2 regions of the Alkalimarinus alittae genome follow, and region 1 is predicted to be linked to the other one. Evidence: predicted binding sites of a transcription regulator. Region 1 holds the regulator's gene; the other holds the start of a gene.
What was found. Region 1 encodes FNR, which switches genes on or off when oxygen is low (the NO sensors DNR and NnrR bind a similar motif). Its sites were predicted from a motif close to TTGATCTAGATCAA; they were not measured.
Positions count from the first base shown of each region.

Region 2: the regulator FNR is predicted to act here: its motif matches at 1,069-1,082, upstream of NKI27_RS07190 (nitrite reductase).

Region 1 is NZ_CP100390.1:883,251-891,374, reverse strand. Features, by position in the region: gene NKI27_RS03920 (OmpA family protein) at 1-606, opposite strand, end outside; gene NKI27_RS03915 (hypothetical protein) at 608-1,162, opposite strand; gene NKI27_RS03910 (DUF302 domain-containing protein) at 1,442-1,921, shown strand; gene NKI27_RS03905 (hypothetical protein) at 2,196-3,305, shown strand; gene fnr (fumarate/nitrate reduction transcriptional regulator Fnr) at 3,439-4,200, shown strand; gene NKI27_RS03895 (hypothetical protein) at 4,457-4,870, opposite strand; gene alr (alanine racemase) at 4,990-6,081, opposite strand; gene dnaB (replicative DNA helicase) at 6,081-7,460, opposite strand; gene rplI (50S ribosomal protein L9) at 7,704-8,124, opposite strand, start outside.
Region 2 is NZ_CP100390.1:1,582,010-1,590,133, reverse strand. Features, by position in the region: gene NKI27_RS07200 (cbb3-type cytochrome c oxidase subunit I) at 1-529, opposite strand, end outside; gene NKI27_RS07195 (c-type cytochrome) at 540-986, opposite strand; gene NKI27_RS07190 (nitrite reductase) at 1,345-2,991, shown strand; partial or broken gene NKI27_RS19325 (NapC/NirT family cytochrome c) at 3,256-3,801, shown strand; gene NKI27_RS07185 (ethylbenzene dehydrogenase-related protein) at 3,865-5,031, shown strand; gene NKI27_RS07180 (cupredoxin domain-containing protein) at 5,380-5,700, shown strand; gene NKI27_RS07175 (c-type cytochrome) at 5,761-6,156, shown strand; gene NKI27_RS07170 (cytochrome D1 domain-containing protein) at 6,180-7,445, shown strand; gene NKI27_RS07165 (hypothetical protein) at 7,459-7,923, shown strand; gene ahbB (siroheme decarboxylase subunit beta) at 7,930-8,124, shown strand, end outside.

The sequences.
Region 1 (8,124 bases):
AGAAACAAAGTCTCCAATAGCCGTCAACATACTAGAAACCAGTTCAGGATCTTGAATCTCTACTTCTGGAGCTGCCACTGAATTTAACAATAACCCCGTTTCTCGGTGAACTAATAACACCTGCTCAACACGATACTGCGTTGTCTGTAATAAAACATACTGAGCATATGGCATACCCGCACGCCATGCCCGCACACGCCAATTTAACGATCCAAGCGTTAAACTTTTTTCAAGCAAGTTATTGAGAGACTGAACCATTTCAGCTAACGCTGATGCTACCGCTTTCCTAATCGAAGGCCCCATAATGGGGAATAGAACATGTGTAATACGGGTCGGATTTTGCTCTATCGACTTTTCAATAGCCTGATCGACAACCGGCGACAAAGCATCACACAATTCAGCCTGCGTCGTGAGTTTAATCGCCTCAGGCAATACTTCAGATACACGCTGTAATTCTTCTTCTTTCGAAACATAGCGCTGCAGTGCTGATGAGTAATCATCACCTAATAACAATTTTCGAAGTCTTAGATAATCATTGTCGGACTCAATATGCCCATTACCTTTATCTATCTCTTCAATAGAGCTGTTTCCTTCACGTTGTGACATATTAGCTGGATTCACTTTCCAGACTATTTGCCATATTTACGAGCAGTTCAGCTAAAGTCTTTCTATCTGTTTTACGATCAGATAAATCGCCCGATGCATTACCTAACTTTTCAAGAACGTCTTTATATTTGCCTTCCATATCCGCAGCTAACTTTTCAGCTTCAGCAAACAGTTGTGACTCTAATGAATCTTGAGCCGCTAACGTTTGCTTTTGGAATGAATCAAGCTCTTGCTGTAGCGAAGTAACCTCACCCTCAAGCAATGCATCTCGGCTTTGAGCGTCTTCATTTAACTGAGTAACATGTGAAGACAAGTCGTCCAGTTTATTGCTCAAGTAAGTTTTAAGCTCTTTAATTGACTGGCTTATCTGCCGATCCATTTCTGTAAACCGCTGATCATTATGACGACTCAATGTCTCAATGGTTTGTCGAACTTCTGCCACTTGCTGCCCAAACAGCAACTGCTGAATCTCTCTTAATTGAGCTTGAGGATCCATCATATCTGGGTTTTTTTCGGTGTCTTTCTTATTGCTTTTTTTAGTGGTCGAGGCACTCATTTATTACCCTACTCCTTTATATTTAAGCAAAACGCTTAGGCGATTCATCCCCATCAACCCTTAGCTAAACACACTTAAGAATGAATAACCGCCTAGCAATAAACCGCTAACGTTTTTAATAAGTGCTAATGGATAAGAATAATGATCAAAGCCGCACGCTCTGAAACTATAAATAAGTATAGACAATACTCAGAAAAGTGAAGATTCTTTGACGAAACAGCTAAATAGAACTATAAAAACACTCTTATTCATCACCCAAACCACCTTCAAGGGCTCCCTATGCGATCTATTGTGCTTTGTTTAGCAACAACAGTAGTGATTTCATCATCAGTATTAGCAGATGTGTCACCAAGCACTACCGTCTCCCAGAACGGCCTTATAAGCATCAAAAGCAACCATGACGCTAAAACCACAACGGATAGGCTTATTAGCACGCTAGACAAAAAGGGCATGAACATCTTTGCTAGAATTAACCATGCAGAAGGCGCAGCAAAGGTAGGCGAGGCATTACGCCCTACTGAGTTAGTTATTTTTGGCAACCCAAAGGTTGGCACACCGCTGATGCAGTGCGGACAGAGTATCGCTATCGATATGCCACAGAAGGCATTGATATGGGAAGATGAACAAGGGGTAGTTTGGTTTTCTTATAACGATCCTATTTATATCGCTCAGCGCCACAGCATTAAAAATTGCGAAAAAGTCATCGATAAAATCAGTCAGGCGCTTTCGAACTTTTCATTGGCGGCCACTAAGCCTTAACGCCTGACTTTTTGAATACTATCAAAAAGGTTAAGCTGAACCTCTTGTGCGACGCAATATGCTGCTTAGCGCAGAAAGGCTCTTATATCCCCCCCTCCTCATTATTAAGCCCCCAACATATAGCTAAAAAAACTTTGTCATAAATTTTCATCAACACCTAGGTCTATTGATACAAATCAACACCCCCAATCACTCATTGAGTAGACTAATCACTCTATAATAACGGTTTGTGAGTCAGGCTTGTCTCAGACCATGATTTAATTTAGGAAACGTAATGGGCTCTCCGTTTGAGAAAATCACTCCCATAAAGGCAAATCATAGAACAATACAGGATGTTATTGGGGTTAACTCATACCCAACAAGTCGAACTATGGAACAAATTCTCTCTCACAAAGACTGGCTATTTTGCACTAACAGCTTCCGATATGACTCGCCGGATAAGCCTGGCTTGTTTGTAGAAGATAGAGAGTTTAGTTTAAAGAATTACACCGACATCATAACCAACAGCAACAAAACCAATTCTGAACTTGCGTTGTGCATATCAATGCCGCTACAAAACACCTTATGTAGCTATCCAACCCCAAAAGCAGGCCATTTAAGTAGTACAGCCGTCAGAAATTATATTGACTACCTTCTTAAAGAGATCCATCTCGTTAGTGCTCTGATCCCAAAAGATCGCAGCATTAACTATATTCATTGGCAGGGCGACATAGCACAATTATTAACGCCGGCTGAAATGACAGAGATTATGTACTCCCTCAACAAAGCCTTCAACCTACAAGACGAAAGCAGAGGGACCTTTGTTATAGAGCTCGATAAAGTCCCTGCTGATGATGCCATTATTGCCCTTATAAAAGGCCTTGGATTTAATCATATTTGCCTTGGCACACAAAATAGAGATCAAGACCCAATTGATTTTGAGTTTTTGGCAGAGCAGGTAAAGATATTCAAACAATATGACTTTAAAACTGTCAACGTTCGTTTCCTGACCAAAAAACACGAGTCATGCGCCAAGCTGAGCGAAAAGCTTGAAGGCCTAATCGCTATTAATCCTGACACTATTTATGTAATAGACGAAGATGAGCGCCTTTCTGTTCTATCTGGCGTAGAAGTAGATGAGTCTACTCAATGTAATTGTCATCAAAGATTTGAAGAAAGACTGATTCAAAGTAACTTCAACAAACTTAATCATGTTAAGTTTTCAAAGGACACGTCTGTCTCTAAAGGTATATCAGGCGACTTAATCGGTATTGGTTTAGGTGCTACTAGCTTGATAGAAAACGCATTTATACACAACGTAGACCAACTCGACCAATATTATCAACGCATAATAAATAATCAACTGCCCTTTAGTTACGGAGGCTACATTAGACCAAAGTATTGAATGATTATATTACTACCTACTTTTACCCCCTTCTCCCTACCCCTATTTTTTTATATGTTAGAATCATATAAACTAAGTAATAAATAACATAAATATTCTGCTGATATACAAGCTATTAACTGAGTAGAGCGAGATGAGCGAAAAAATCGCAGCAATAGACCCACAGCCCACTACAGGAATTAATCAATCCTGCTTACAGTGCAGTCTGAGCAATTTGTGCATCCCAATTGCTGTCAACAAAGATGAAATTGATCGCCTTGAAGACCTGATAAAGCAAGGAAAGACCATCAATCGTGGTGATCATATATTTAAAGAACACTCCCCCTTTAAGTCTTTATTCGCTGTCCGTAGCGGCGCAATTAAAACTTATTCAGTCACAGAAGACGGTGAAGAACAAGTCACAGGCTTTTATTTACCAGGGGAAATTATTGGCCTCGATAGCACCAACACAGATTCATACAGCTGCTCTGCTAAAGCGCTTGAAAGGGCCAGTGTGTGCGAGATTCCGTTTAGTCAACTTGAAACATTGGCCTCAAAAATACCAACCCTTCAACATCACTTTTTCTCATTAATGAGCAAAGAAATTCAAGGCAGCCGACAGCTTACAATGTTACTTAGTAAAAATACCGCAGAAGAGCGAATTGCATCATTACTGCTAAGCCTTTCTAGCCGATTTAAATTACGTAAACTTTCAGGCACAAGCTTTAGACTTCCCATGCCAAGAAACGACATTGGTAACTACTTAGGCCTTGCTGTTGAAACCGTTAGCCGTGTTTTTACTCGCTTTCAAAAAAGCGGCCTGATATCTGTTCAGGGTCGTGAAGTGGTGCTAGAAGATATTGACGCTTTAGTCGATATCGTAAAAAACCACAGTAAATGCATAAACCCAAAATAATACAATCATGCTAAAAAAAGAGGCTTTATGCCTCTTTTTTTATGTTTAGACGTTAATTAACTACAAGAATAATACCTACTTATTAGTATAAAATCAAATATTGATTTATATCACTTTATGGTAGTTTTTCACCCCTAAAATCACCCACTTTAAGCAATAAATTATGAAATATCATTTTACTGGCTTAATGAGTACTGATTTCATTTCAGATATACTCCATAATAATAAGTGAACCTAAGCCTAGCTAGTTATACCTTTAATTCTCTACATCTTCTTCATACTGCTCAGATACTCGACGGGCAAACACTCCGCCAAAACAGGCAAATAAGCACCCAAGAAAAACCATCACAACAGCCATGAAGGTAATATCACCCCGTTCTGCAGAAGACATGATGGAGGCTATTCCGGCAAGAAAACCAACAACGGAAGCATGCGTTACCTTATAATGAGAGGCCATCGTACCCGTCAATAGACCACCAAACGCCATCGTTAAGCAATAAACTAATACGGCAAATACAAACCAAATTTCTTGCTTATAGGTTGAAAAAAAGACGTAATCACTCGCGGCCATGCCAATATATGATGCGAGCAAGACATAAAGAGCCTGACCAAATAGACCGACCAAAATCGTCACTATCAGCCCGACAATAAGCGCTTTCCAACTAATCATTAGGTTATCCAAGTAATCGAAATAAATTAGAAGGTATCAGTGTATATGAAAATATAAGGAGGATAATTGACTTACTGCAACTGTCTTTCGTTGAAGCGCCACTTTACTTACAGCAGCGCTTAAGAAACGTATCTTCGAGGTACCCTAGCGGTTACCCCTGTTAACAGCTCATAACTAATCGTTCCAGCAGATTTGGCAACTTCATCGACTGAGATATTTTTTCCCCATAACTCAACTTCATCACCTACGTTTACTTCTGGATGGTAACTAAGATCAACACTCAACATATCCATCGAGACACGGCCAATTAATGGCACTACCCTGTCGCCTATCCAAACAGGTGTACCTGTCTCAGCGTGACGAGGATATCCATCGCCGTAGCCAGCTGCAATTGTACCGATTTTGGTTGTACGGCTTGCTCGCCACGTGCCGGCATAACCGACACAATCACCAGCCTCGATCTCATGTATCGCCATAATACGCGACTGCAGCGACATAACAGCCTTTAAGCCCATTGCCTCTGATGATAAGTGATCTAAAGGGGAAGACCCATACAACATCACACCAGGCCTCACGCAGTCGAGGCGGGTTGCTTTATGCTCTATCAACGCGGCTGAATTTGCAGCCGTTAACAGTAACCCATCTGCTGCAACCCCCATTTCATGAACGGCTGAGCGGAACAGCGCTAATTGCTGTTCCGTCACTGCCTTATCAATTTCGTCAGCAGATGAAAAATGAGTCATCACACCCACTACGTGAACCGAAGTAAGCGCTTTAAGTTTAGTTAATACATCAACTGAAATAGCCGGAGAAAACCCCAAGCGATTCATGCCAGTATTAAGTTTAAGCCAAACATCAATCACAGCATCTTTATGTTGGAATTGAGCTAATTGCTCAATTTGATAATCAGCATGAACAATTAACTGCAACTTATGTGCAGCAGCAAACGCTAGTTCTTCACCCGTGAAAGCCCCTTCAAGAACCACTACAGGGTTATCAATGCCTTCGTTGCGTAACAGCATAGCTTCATCGACACAGGCGACGGCGAGCGTCGAGTCAGGTAACGCTTTTGCAACTTCACAAATACCATGCCCATAGCCATTCGCCTTAATAACCGCTACGCACAAGGCATCACCTGCAAATTTTTTTGCTAACGCATAATTTGCCTTAAATGCTTGCAAATCTATAGTTGCAACGATCGGTCTGGTCATTAAAACTCATCACCGTAATCAACGTGAGCCAAATCTTCAAACTTGGTAAATTGTCCCTGAAAGCCTAGCTTAATCGTGCCAGTAGGCCCGTTTCGCTGCTTACCAATAATAATCTCTGCTATCCCCTTATCAGGGCTATCTTCGTTATAGTAATCATCTCGATAGATAAACATGATGATATCGGCATCCTGCTCGATCGCACCCGACTCACGCAAGTCTGAGTTGATCGGGCGCTTATTCGGCCGCTGCTCCAAACTTCGGTTAAGCTGAGATAGCGCAACAACAGGGCATTTAAGTTCTTTTGCTAAGGCTTTTAAAGACCGAGATATTTCAGATATTTCAGAGGTACGGCCTTCACTATTACCCGGCACCTGCATTAACTGCAGGTAATCGATCATAATTAAGCCAAACTCTTGTTTTGTTTCACGCGCAATTCTACGCGCTCTCGAACGAACCTCAGTTGGGCTTAACCCTGCTGTATCATCGATATACAACGGCTTATCTTTTAATAAACTCACTGCCGAGGTTAAACGAGGCCAATCATCTTCTTCCAGCTTACCACTTCTTACACGTCCTTGATGGATACGCCCCATAGACGACAACATACGCATAACGATGGCGTCGGACGGCATCTCCATGCTAAATACCAGTACAGGCTTACCGGCCCCTAATAGGGCATTTTCAACCAAGTTCATGGCAAATGCAGTTTTACCCATCGACGGCCTGGCGGCGACAATCACCAAGTCTGACGGCTGCAGCCCTCCAGTATTTGCGTCTAGATCCCTAAAGCCAGTCGTTGTGCCTGTTAGCGGGTCATCGGTGTTAAATAACTCATCAATCCGCTCAAGTGTCTGAGTAAGGATTGGGTTAACGTTCTGCGGCCCACCTTCTGATGCTCTAGACTCCGAAATCTGAAATACTTTACGCTCAGCTTCGTCCAGTAATTCCGCACTTGTTCGGCCTTGGGTGTTAAAGGCCGAATCGGTAATTTCACCTGAGGCAGTGATGAGTTTTCTAATAATAGAACGCTCACTGACAATTTCAGCATACGCTCTGATGTTAGACGCACTGGGCGTATTCTTGGCTAAGTCTCCTAAATATGATAGACCACCGGCATTCTGTAATTCGCCAAGTTTTTCTAACTCTTCAGACAGAGTAACCACGTCAAGTGGCTTTGCTTCTCCCGCCAGCCGAGCAATAACGCGATAAATTAGCTTATGCTCATGGCGATAGAAATCTTCTTCAACAACCTTGTCAGCTACCACATCCCATTTGCTGTTATCGAGCATTAAGCCACCCAATACAGACTGCTCAGCCTCTATCGAGTGCGGTGGAACCTTAAGCTGGCTCAATTCTTTATCAGTACTCATATTATTCATGATCTACCGTGACAACTTTTGTAGTAAGAGTGGGAAACATATAAGGATAACGCAATACATTAGGCTATATTAATGCGCGAGTACAAGAATTAAAAATAAAAACATACACTAGAAACAAATACGGCCCAAGGGTTAACTAAAGTAATTACTTTAGCCACCCTCGGGCCGCACTTACAACTCATTAAGCTCCAACTCGTATCAGCTATGAAACAGCTACGAGTGGCAGACTGTATCTAAGTAATATTACTCAGAAACAACGGTCAACTTAACGATTGCATCCACATCGCTGTGAAGGTGAACAGTAATTTCATACTCACCAATCGCGCGAAGTGGTCCTTCTGGAAGACGAACTTCACTTTTGTTCACTTCAACACCAGCAGCCGTGATTGCATCAGCAACATCACGAACACCAATTGAACCAAACAATTTGCCTTCATCACCCGCTTTAGAAGCGATTGTGACTTCAAGTGCATTTACTTGCTCAGCACGCGCTTGTGCTGCTGCAAGTTTTTCGGCTGCCGCTTTTTCAAGCTCAGCACGACGAACATCAAACTCAGCAACGTTAGTTGCAGTAGCAGGAACAGCCTTACCATAAGGGATAAGGTAGTTACGACCGTAACCTGATTTTACGCCAACCTTGTCACCAAGGCCGCCGAGTTTACCG
Region 2 (8,124 bases), 700 kb from region 1:
ATACAGCCAAGCCAACAAGACCTGTCATCAATACAATATTGATAGCCGTCTTACGACCTTTAAGCATTGTCATACCGATGTTGAACAAGAAGCCCAACGCGACAACAACAACACCAATTTTGGTAATCGTTGGCATCTCAAGGAATTCACGCCCCATGGTTGGGAGTAAATCGTTACCGGTAATTTTGGCTAGCGTTGCATAAGGAACTGCAAGATAACCAATAATAGTCAGCGTACCTGCCGCTGCAAAAACCCAGAATAGAATCCATGCTAATTTGGTGCTATATAGCTCGGTTTCCGCTTCTTCAGGCACTAAATAATAAGCAGCACCCATAAATCCGAATAATAACCATACAATCAGCAAGTTGGTGTGAACCATACGTGCTACGTTGAATGGTATTTCAGGGAATAGAAAATCACCCACCACATACTGTAAGCCGATAATCAGACCAAATACGATCTGACCGACAAACAACGCAAGGGCAAAAATGAAGTACGGCATCGCAGCCGACTGTGATTGAAATTTCATTCTGCTCTCCTTAACCTTCTATATTAGGTGGCCAACCGTTAGTGTTGATGCCGTTTGCGTACTTAAGAAACGCAGCCAGATCTTCTAACTCTTGGTCATTAAGGTTAAATTGTGGCATTTGACGACGACCCGGAACGTTCGTAGGCATCGCATTCATCCAGGCTTTAATAAAGCCCACAAATGCTTCGTCATTTCCCATACCGCGTCGGTCGTACACGTTACCTAGCTCTGGTGCAAAGTAAGCACCTTCGCCAAATAAGCTATGACAGCCTAGGCAGTTATTTTCTTCCCAAAGCATTTTACCGTTAGCAACAGATTCCGTTAAATTTTCACGGTTATCTCGCTCCGGCATCGCTTGCATAGTGTCGAACGTTAGGCCTAGAAACAACAGTATAAAGAAGGTACTACCCCCCAAATAGATGTTTCTGGCCATGCTCTTGGTAAAGCGCTCAGCCATTTCGATGCTCTCCTTCGTTATTAGCAATTGTTGTCAGCAATTGAGTGCAAGCTAAAGGTACTCGCACCCTGATGTAAAACCCTTGATTTTGGTCAACCTTCTCATTTTTAAAAAATATTTTTTGTATATGTAATCAATAAACTGCCTCTTACTTATCAATAGATTTATGAAAATACCAATTTAGAGGTATATAGAGATAATACCGTTCTTACTAAAACCATAATCTAGATCAATCTTTTGTTATTTAGTAAATCGAAAATTAACTGTCCTAATTTCTCTTGATTATGGTCAAGGTTTGTAATCCTTTAGAGGCATAACGTTAGCTCCGACAATTAGTCCTTGAAGGGAGACGTCATCAATGAAAAAAACTCTAACACTTGGAAAACTAGCCGCAGCAGTCACCCTGACTACCGCAGCGCTTTCCGGAAGCACTGGAGCATTTGCTGCAGCTGCTAAAAGCCCAACCTTAAGCGATGCTGACTTTGAAACAGCAAAAACACTATATTTCCAGCGTTGCGCTGGTTGTCACGGTGTTTTACGTAAAGGCGCAACAGGTAAGAGCCTTTTACCTGAAGAAACCTTGAAAAAAGGTCAAAAGCGTCTAGAGAAAATCATCTCTTACGGTACTGAAGGCGGCATGAACAACTTTGACGATATCTTTAGCAAGAAAGAGATATCTATGCTGGCTACTTACATCCAGATGGAACCACCTGTTCCACCTGAAATGTCTTTAGACATGATGAAAGAGTACACAAAAGAGTACGTTGCACCAAAAGACTACCCAACAAAGCCTCTACACGGTCTTAACTGGAAAAACTTTTTTGTTGTTATCGAACGTGATGCCGGTAAAGCAGCTATCATCGATGGTGATAATCACAAAATCGTGTCTCACATCGATACCGGTTATGCAGTACACGTAATCAAAGGTACTGAGCACCATAAGACAGATGCTAAGCCTAAAGATGAAGTAGGTCGTTTCTGGTACACCATCGGTCGTGACGGTAAAGTCAACAAGATCGATTTGTGGCAGACACCTGACAAGATGTTGGTTGCAGAAACTAAAATGGCGTATGACGCACGTGATATCGCGGTATCAGGTGATGGAAAATACGTTATTGCCGGCGGTTACTGGCCACCACACTTCGTTATCATGGATGCAGAAACGCTTGATCCATTAAAAGTGGTTTCTTCTCGTGGTATCAACGTTGACGGCGAATACGTAAACGAAGCACGTGTTGCAGCAATTTACACCACACCTAATGAACCAACCTGGATGGTTGCAATTAAAGAATTAGGTCAAATGTGGCAGGTTGATTACAGCGACATTAACAACTTACGTATCGACCAAATGGATACCGCTAAGTTCTTACACGATGGATTCTTCGACCCAACCGGTCGTTACTTCCAGATTGCAGCAAACGCGTCTAACCAGATGGTTGTTGTCGATACCAAAGAGCGTAAGCTTGAGAAGATCATCGATGTTGCTTCTCTTCCACACCCAGGACCAGGTGCTAACTGGACTGATAAGAAGTGCGGACCTGTTGGCGCAACCACTCACCTTGGTAAGGGCGAAGTATCTGTTTGGGGCAACGACCCAATCGGGCACCCTGATCAAGCGTGGAAAATGTGCTACACCGTTGAAACTGACGGCGCAGGCGTATTCATCCGAACTCACCCAGATTCACAGTACGTTTGGGCAGATCAGTTGAAGCACCCAGAGCCAGAAGTTCAGCAAAGTGTTCAGGTTTTCGACAAAGATACACATAAGATTGTTAAAACAATCCGTGTAACTGAAGAAGAAGGCAAAGCAGCACTTCACATGGAGTTCAACCAAGACGGCACAGAAGTTTGGGTTTCAGTATGGAACCGTGCTGATGCGAGCAACCCTACTGGTGAGATCGTAGTTTATGATGCGAAAACACTTAAAGAGATTACTCGCATCAAAGGTCTAACTACACCTACTGGTAAGTTCAACGTTTACAACCGTATGAACCACAAAACTTAGTAGTTGTAATTGAGGGCATTTAACAATGCCCTCTTTTTACTGCACGTCATAAAATGCAACTTATCGATGACGTACAGCAAGCACAAAGAACAGCAACATAAAATAAACGTATTAGCCTTTTGCATTAGCCCCATAACGCAAAGGCTAATAACGTTAAAAAAAGAATCAGGTTAAAAATCTGTAAAAGACAAGGTAATAGAGCTTGCCATAAGCAACCACTCTATTACCTTCTCCTATTTGAGCAGCCTGGGTGGAGCAAAAGCAATGAAGAATAAGTCCTGGTTACAGGAACTTTTATCCAAAAAAATTATTCTAGGTACCACAATCGGAACCTCCCTAATATTTATGGCTATCGGTGTCATTTTCTGGGGTGGATTTAACTGGTCTCTAGAAATGACTAACACTGAAGAATTCTGTATCTCATGCCACGAAATGGAGGAGAACGTTTACGTAGAATATAAAGAAACTGTTCACTACAGCAACCGTTCAGGTGTTCGTGCAACCTGCCCTGATTGCCATGTACCTAAAGACTGGTTTCACAAAATTCAACGAAAAATACAGGCATCTAACGAAGTTCTGCATAAGATATTGGGCACCATTGATACGCCCGAAAAATTTGATGCTAAGCGTCTTGAGCTCGCGAAAAACGAGTGGAAACGCATGAAGCAATCAGATTCTCGTGAATGCCGAAACTGCCATAATTTTGAGTCTATGCACCAAAATTCTCAAAAGCCACGCGCACTTAAACAGCACACAGCGGCCATTCAACAAGGTAATACTTGTATCGATTGTCACAAAGGTATAGCTCACAAGAGCGTGCGCCATCTATTAACAGATGAAGAGCTCGAAGAGTTAGAAGCCCCCGACCCTGAGATGGCCAGACCCAATGCAACGTTACACTTATTCCAGAAAGATATTGAAGATGCTGAAAAAGCGGCAATAGAAGCGGAACAAGAAAAACTTCGTAAAGCAGAAGAAGCGGCTAAGAAAGCTGAAGACGCTAAAATAGCTAAAGCAGAAGCGGCTGCAAAAGCTGCGGAGTCAGGTTCTACTGCACCAGCCCCTAAATCTGAAGGCGCTACAAGCAGTGTAAACTGGGATGCAGTACCGTCCAGAGACATCACGCTGTTCTTCCCCGGAACGGCTTCAATTGAGTGGATTCATGGTCGAGAGCATGGCGGTAAACGTGCATTCACCAAAGGTGATCGCTGTATTGAGTGTCATGACTCTGAAACCATGGATATGGGTGAAAAAATTGTAACAGGTGAAAAACTAGAAGAGTCTGTTATCCCTGGTAAACGAGGAAGCATTCCAGTGACGGTTCAAGCCTCTTATGATGCTGACAACCTATACATGAAGTTTAGCTGGCCAGAAGGTTCACATGCGGCTATCCCATTTGCTGACGGTGGTAAAATGGACCCTGCAAACCAAGTTAAGCTAGCCATGATGTTTGGCAGTGATGATGTTGAGTTTGCTGATCGATCTGGTTGCTGGGGAAGCTGTCATGATGATGTCAAAAATATGCCTGGTGAAGTCGATGACGCCACTATTAAAGCATACGCAGACGCTTCAAGACTGGATACATCAGGCGGTATTACTAAGTATATTTCCGAAAGCCGTACCGATATTGAATACAAAGGTAAGCGCGGCGCTAAGCTGGGTGGCTGGGATAAACTTAAGTCTGAAGATGAAATTAAAGCGGCACTTGCCGGCGGCGGCTTTTTAGACCTTATTCGTTACGAAGTAGGCACAGGTAAAGTTGAAGACGGTTACCTATTAGACGAACGTAAGATGAGTGGCGGACAAGGGGCAACCTTTACCTCAAACTTAACTGACGGTATCTGGACAGTAGAAATGACCCGTAAACTTAATTCAGACAAAGCAGGCGATGTTAGCTTTGACACTGACGGGGTTTATAACTTCGGCTTTGCCATCCATGATGACTTTAGTGATTCACGTTTCCACCATGTATCACTTGGCTATCGCTTAGGGTTCGATAAAGACGAAGAAGGCATTGAGATAAATGCTACCAAGCAATAAGTAATCTCCTCCACTTGGTAGGTTTTGCTCACCAAGTCCTTCAAGCCACCCAACAGGGTGGCTTTTTTGTTTCCGTTATTCATAACAAAAAATGGGGGCATTACGCTAAAAGCAGCGCATCAAGTTAAAAGCATTATTTATACGCGATTTTGTGCGCTTTCAGCACCTCAGCCATTAAATTATTGAGTTCAGTCAAAGTAGCCACCCAACCATTAAGCTATGTTGACTACTATCAATCGGCAACCAATAAAGCTATGTCAGTATGTATCTAAAGATGGGGTCAGCTGACATTTAAAGCTGAGCTAGGCGATAGACTAAAACGCTTTCAAAACATCACTGGAGTTAGTAATGCTAAGTAGATTCATTATGTTTTTTGCAACATTCTTGCTTTCGGTATCTGTGTTGGCAAGTGAAGTGGCCGATGTCAGCATTAAAAAATTTGAGTTTATACCAAAAGAAATTACCGTTAAAAAAGGCACAAAGGTTCGTTGGACAAATAACGAAAAACGACAATATCACAGCGTTTGGTTTGAAGAACGTGGGGACGCCGAATCTGACTACTTCTTTCCTGAAGAAACCTATGAACTCGAGTTCAACGAAGTAGGAACATTCCCTTACCGTTGTGGACCACACCCCAAAATGCTGGGTGTAGTCATCGTAACCGAGTAAGACGAAAACGCACTAACAGTAATAACACGCCAACACTTCAAGACAGTGACCGAGATTTATATGTCAAATATCGCAGTAAACGCAAGCAACTCCATGCAAATGGTCGCAGCAGCAGTCATGGTGTTTTGTATGGCTATTACCCAGCACACCATCGCAGGAGAAGCCCCCAACAGCACGAGTAAAAACTCGATCACTCAAACTAGAGCGACCGAACTAGCCCATATGGTTAAACATGACTGCGGATCTTGCCATGGTATGACCTTAAAAGGAGGGCTAGGCCCTTCCCTACTGCCAGAACAATTTAAAGATAAGAACGTTGAATATATTAAATTATCGATCCTTCATGGACGAAATGGCACCGCGATGCCTCCTTGGAATGCAATCCTCAGTGACAATGATGCCGAATGGATAGCAGAGTATTTACTCTCAGGCAAAATTAACCAATCAAACCAATAACAGACCGCTTTGGAATCATGACAATGCCAACCATCAAAACGCTAAATCTTAAAGCAGCCATTCTAGCGACTACCTTTTCTATGACCACGGTATTAAGTGGCTGTGCTGTCAGCACCAGTACTGATGCCGACACTAGTGCCGAGACGAACATCCAATATAAGGCAAGTGGAGATCTAGGCACTATTATTGAAAGAGCTGATGGCGCAGTATCGATCGTCAATACCACTCAAAAAACAGTTGAAGGTCGTGTCGAAGGGTTAGGCGACTTATCTCATGCCTCTATTGTTTATTCCCGAGATGAGCAGTTTGCCTATGTCTTTGGCCGAGATGGTGGCCTGACTAAGGTTGATATCCTTAACCAATCCATTGAAAACAGAATCATTCAAGCCGGAAACAGTATCGGAGGTGCAATTTCACAAGATGGAAAACTCGTCGCCGTCTCCAACTATACGCCTGGTGGCGTTAAAGTCTTTAATGCAGAAACCTTAGAACTAGTCGTTGATATTCCTGCTATCTATACTGATGAAAATGGCGAGCAAAAACAATCAAAGACCGTAGGGTTGGTCGATGCACCAGGGCAAAAATTTGTATTCAGCCTGTTTGAAGGTAACCAAACGTGGATCGCAGACTTTTCTGCATCAGCCACATCTTCAAATGCAGCCCCTAAAATAACTAAGTTGAAAAACACAGGCAAACAACCTTATGACGCACTCATATCGCCAGACGGCCGTTACTATATAGCAGGCCTATTTGGACAAGATGGCCTAGCGCTTCTTGACTTATGGCACCCAGAGAAAGGCTCTAAGATTATTCTTCCTAACTATGGAAAAGGCGAAGCACGCCTACCCGTCTACAAAATGCCTCACTTAGAAGGCTGGGCTGTAGCAGGGAACTATGCATTCGTTCCAGCCGTAGGTCGACACTCTGTATTAGTGATCGATATGAATACTTGGACTCAAATACGTGAAATCCCCGTATACGGGCAACCAGTATTCGTTATGGCTCGTCCCGATGCTCGTGAAATTTGGGTCAATTTCTCATTCCCAAAAAATGACACATTACAAATTATCGATGCTGAATCATTCGAGCTTAATAAAACCTTAACGCCCGGAAAAGCAGTACTCCATATGGAGTTTACACCTCGTGGCGAAGAAGTTTGGGTGTCTGTTCGAGATGAAGATACGGTAAGAATTTACAACACCGCAAACTACGAAGAAGTCACATCGCTGAAAGCACTTAAACCAAGCGGGATATTTTTTACGTCCCGTGCACATCGAATCGGACTATAATCGGAACTTAAAAATGAGCATAATTACTGTTGATTCGCTAGGCCAACAAATTATTGATCGCTACCAAAAAGGATTTCCGCTGTCAGCATCACCATTCAAAGACATCGCAGATGAGTTAGGCGTGCAAGAACAAGACGTTCTTGACACTATTCAGTCATTGCAAGAAAGCCAAGTTGTCTCTCGCTTAGGGCCAGTCTTTAACCATGAAAAAGTAGGCGCTAGCACATTAGCCGCGATCTCAGTACCTGAAGCACTTTTGGGCGAAGCGGCCGAGCTTGTCAACTCGTTTGACGAGGTCAACCATAACTATGCACGCGAGCATGCCTATAACCTTTGGTTTGTTGTCACTGCAACCGATCAGCAACACCTCGACAAGACCTTGCAAGCTATAGAAACTAAAACAGGTTACCCCATTCTGAACCTACCTATGGAACAGGCATACCACATAGACTTAGGTTTTAAGTTGAATTGGAGCTAATACGCGATGACAAATAAAAACAACATATCAACATTCAGCGACCAGCCAACGCTAAGCGAACGCCAACAGCAAGCACTCAAGTGCGCTATCCAAGAGGGGCTACCGATAGATGCCCGCCCTTATCTAGTATTAGCGAATATCATTGGTGGCAATGAGCAGCAAGTGATCAACTGCATTGAAGAGTGGATTAATAACGGCCTA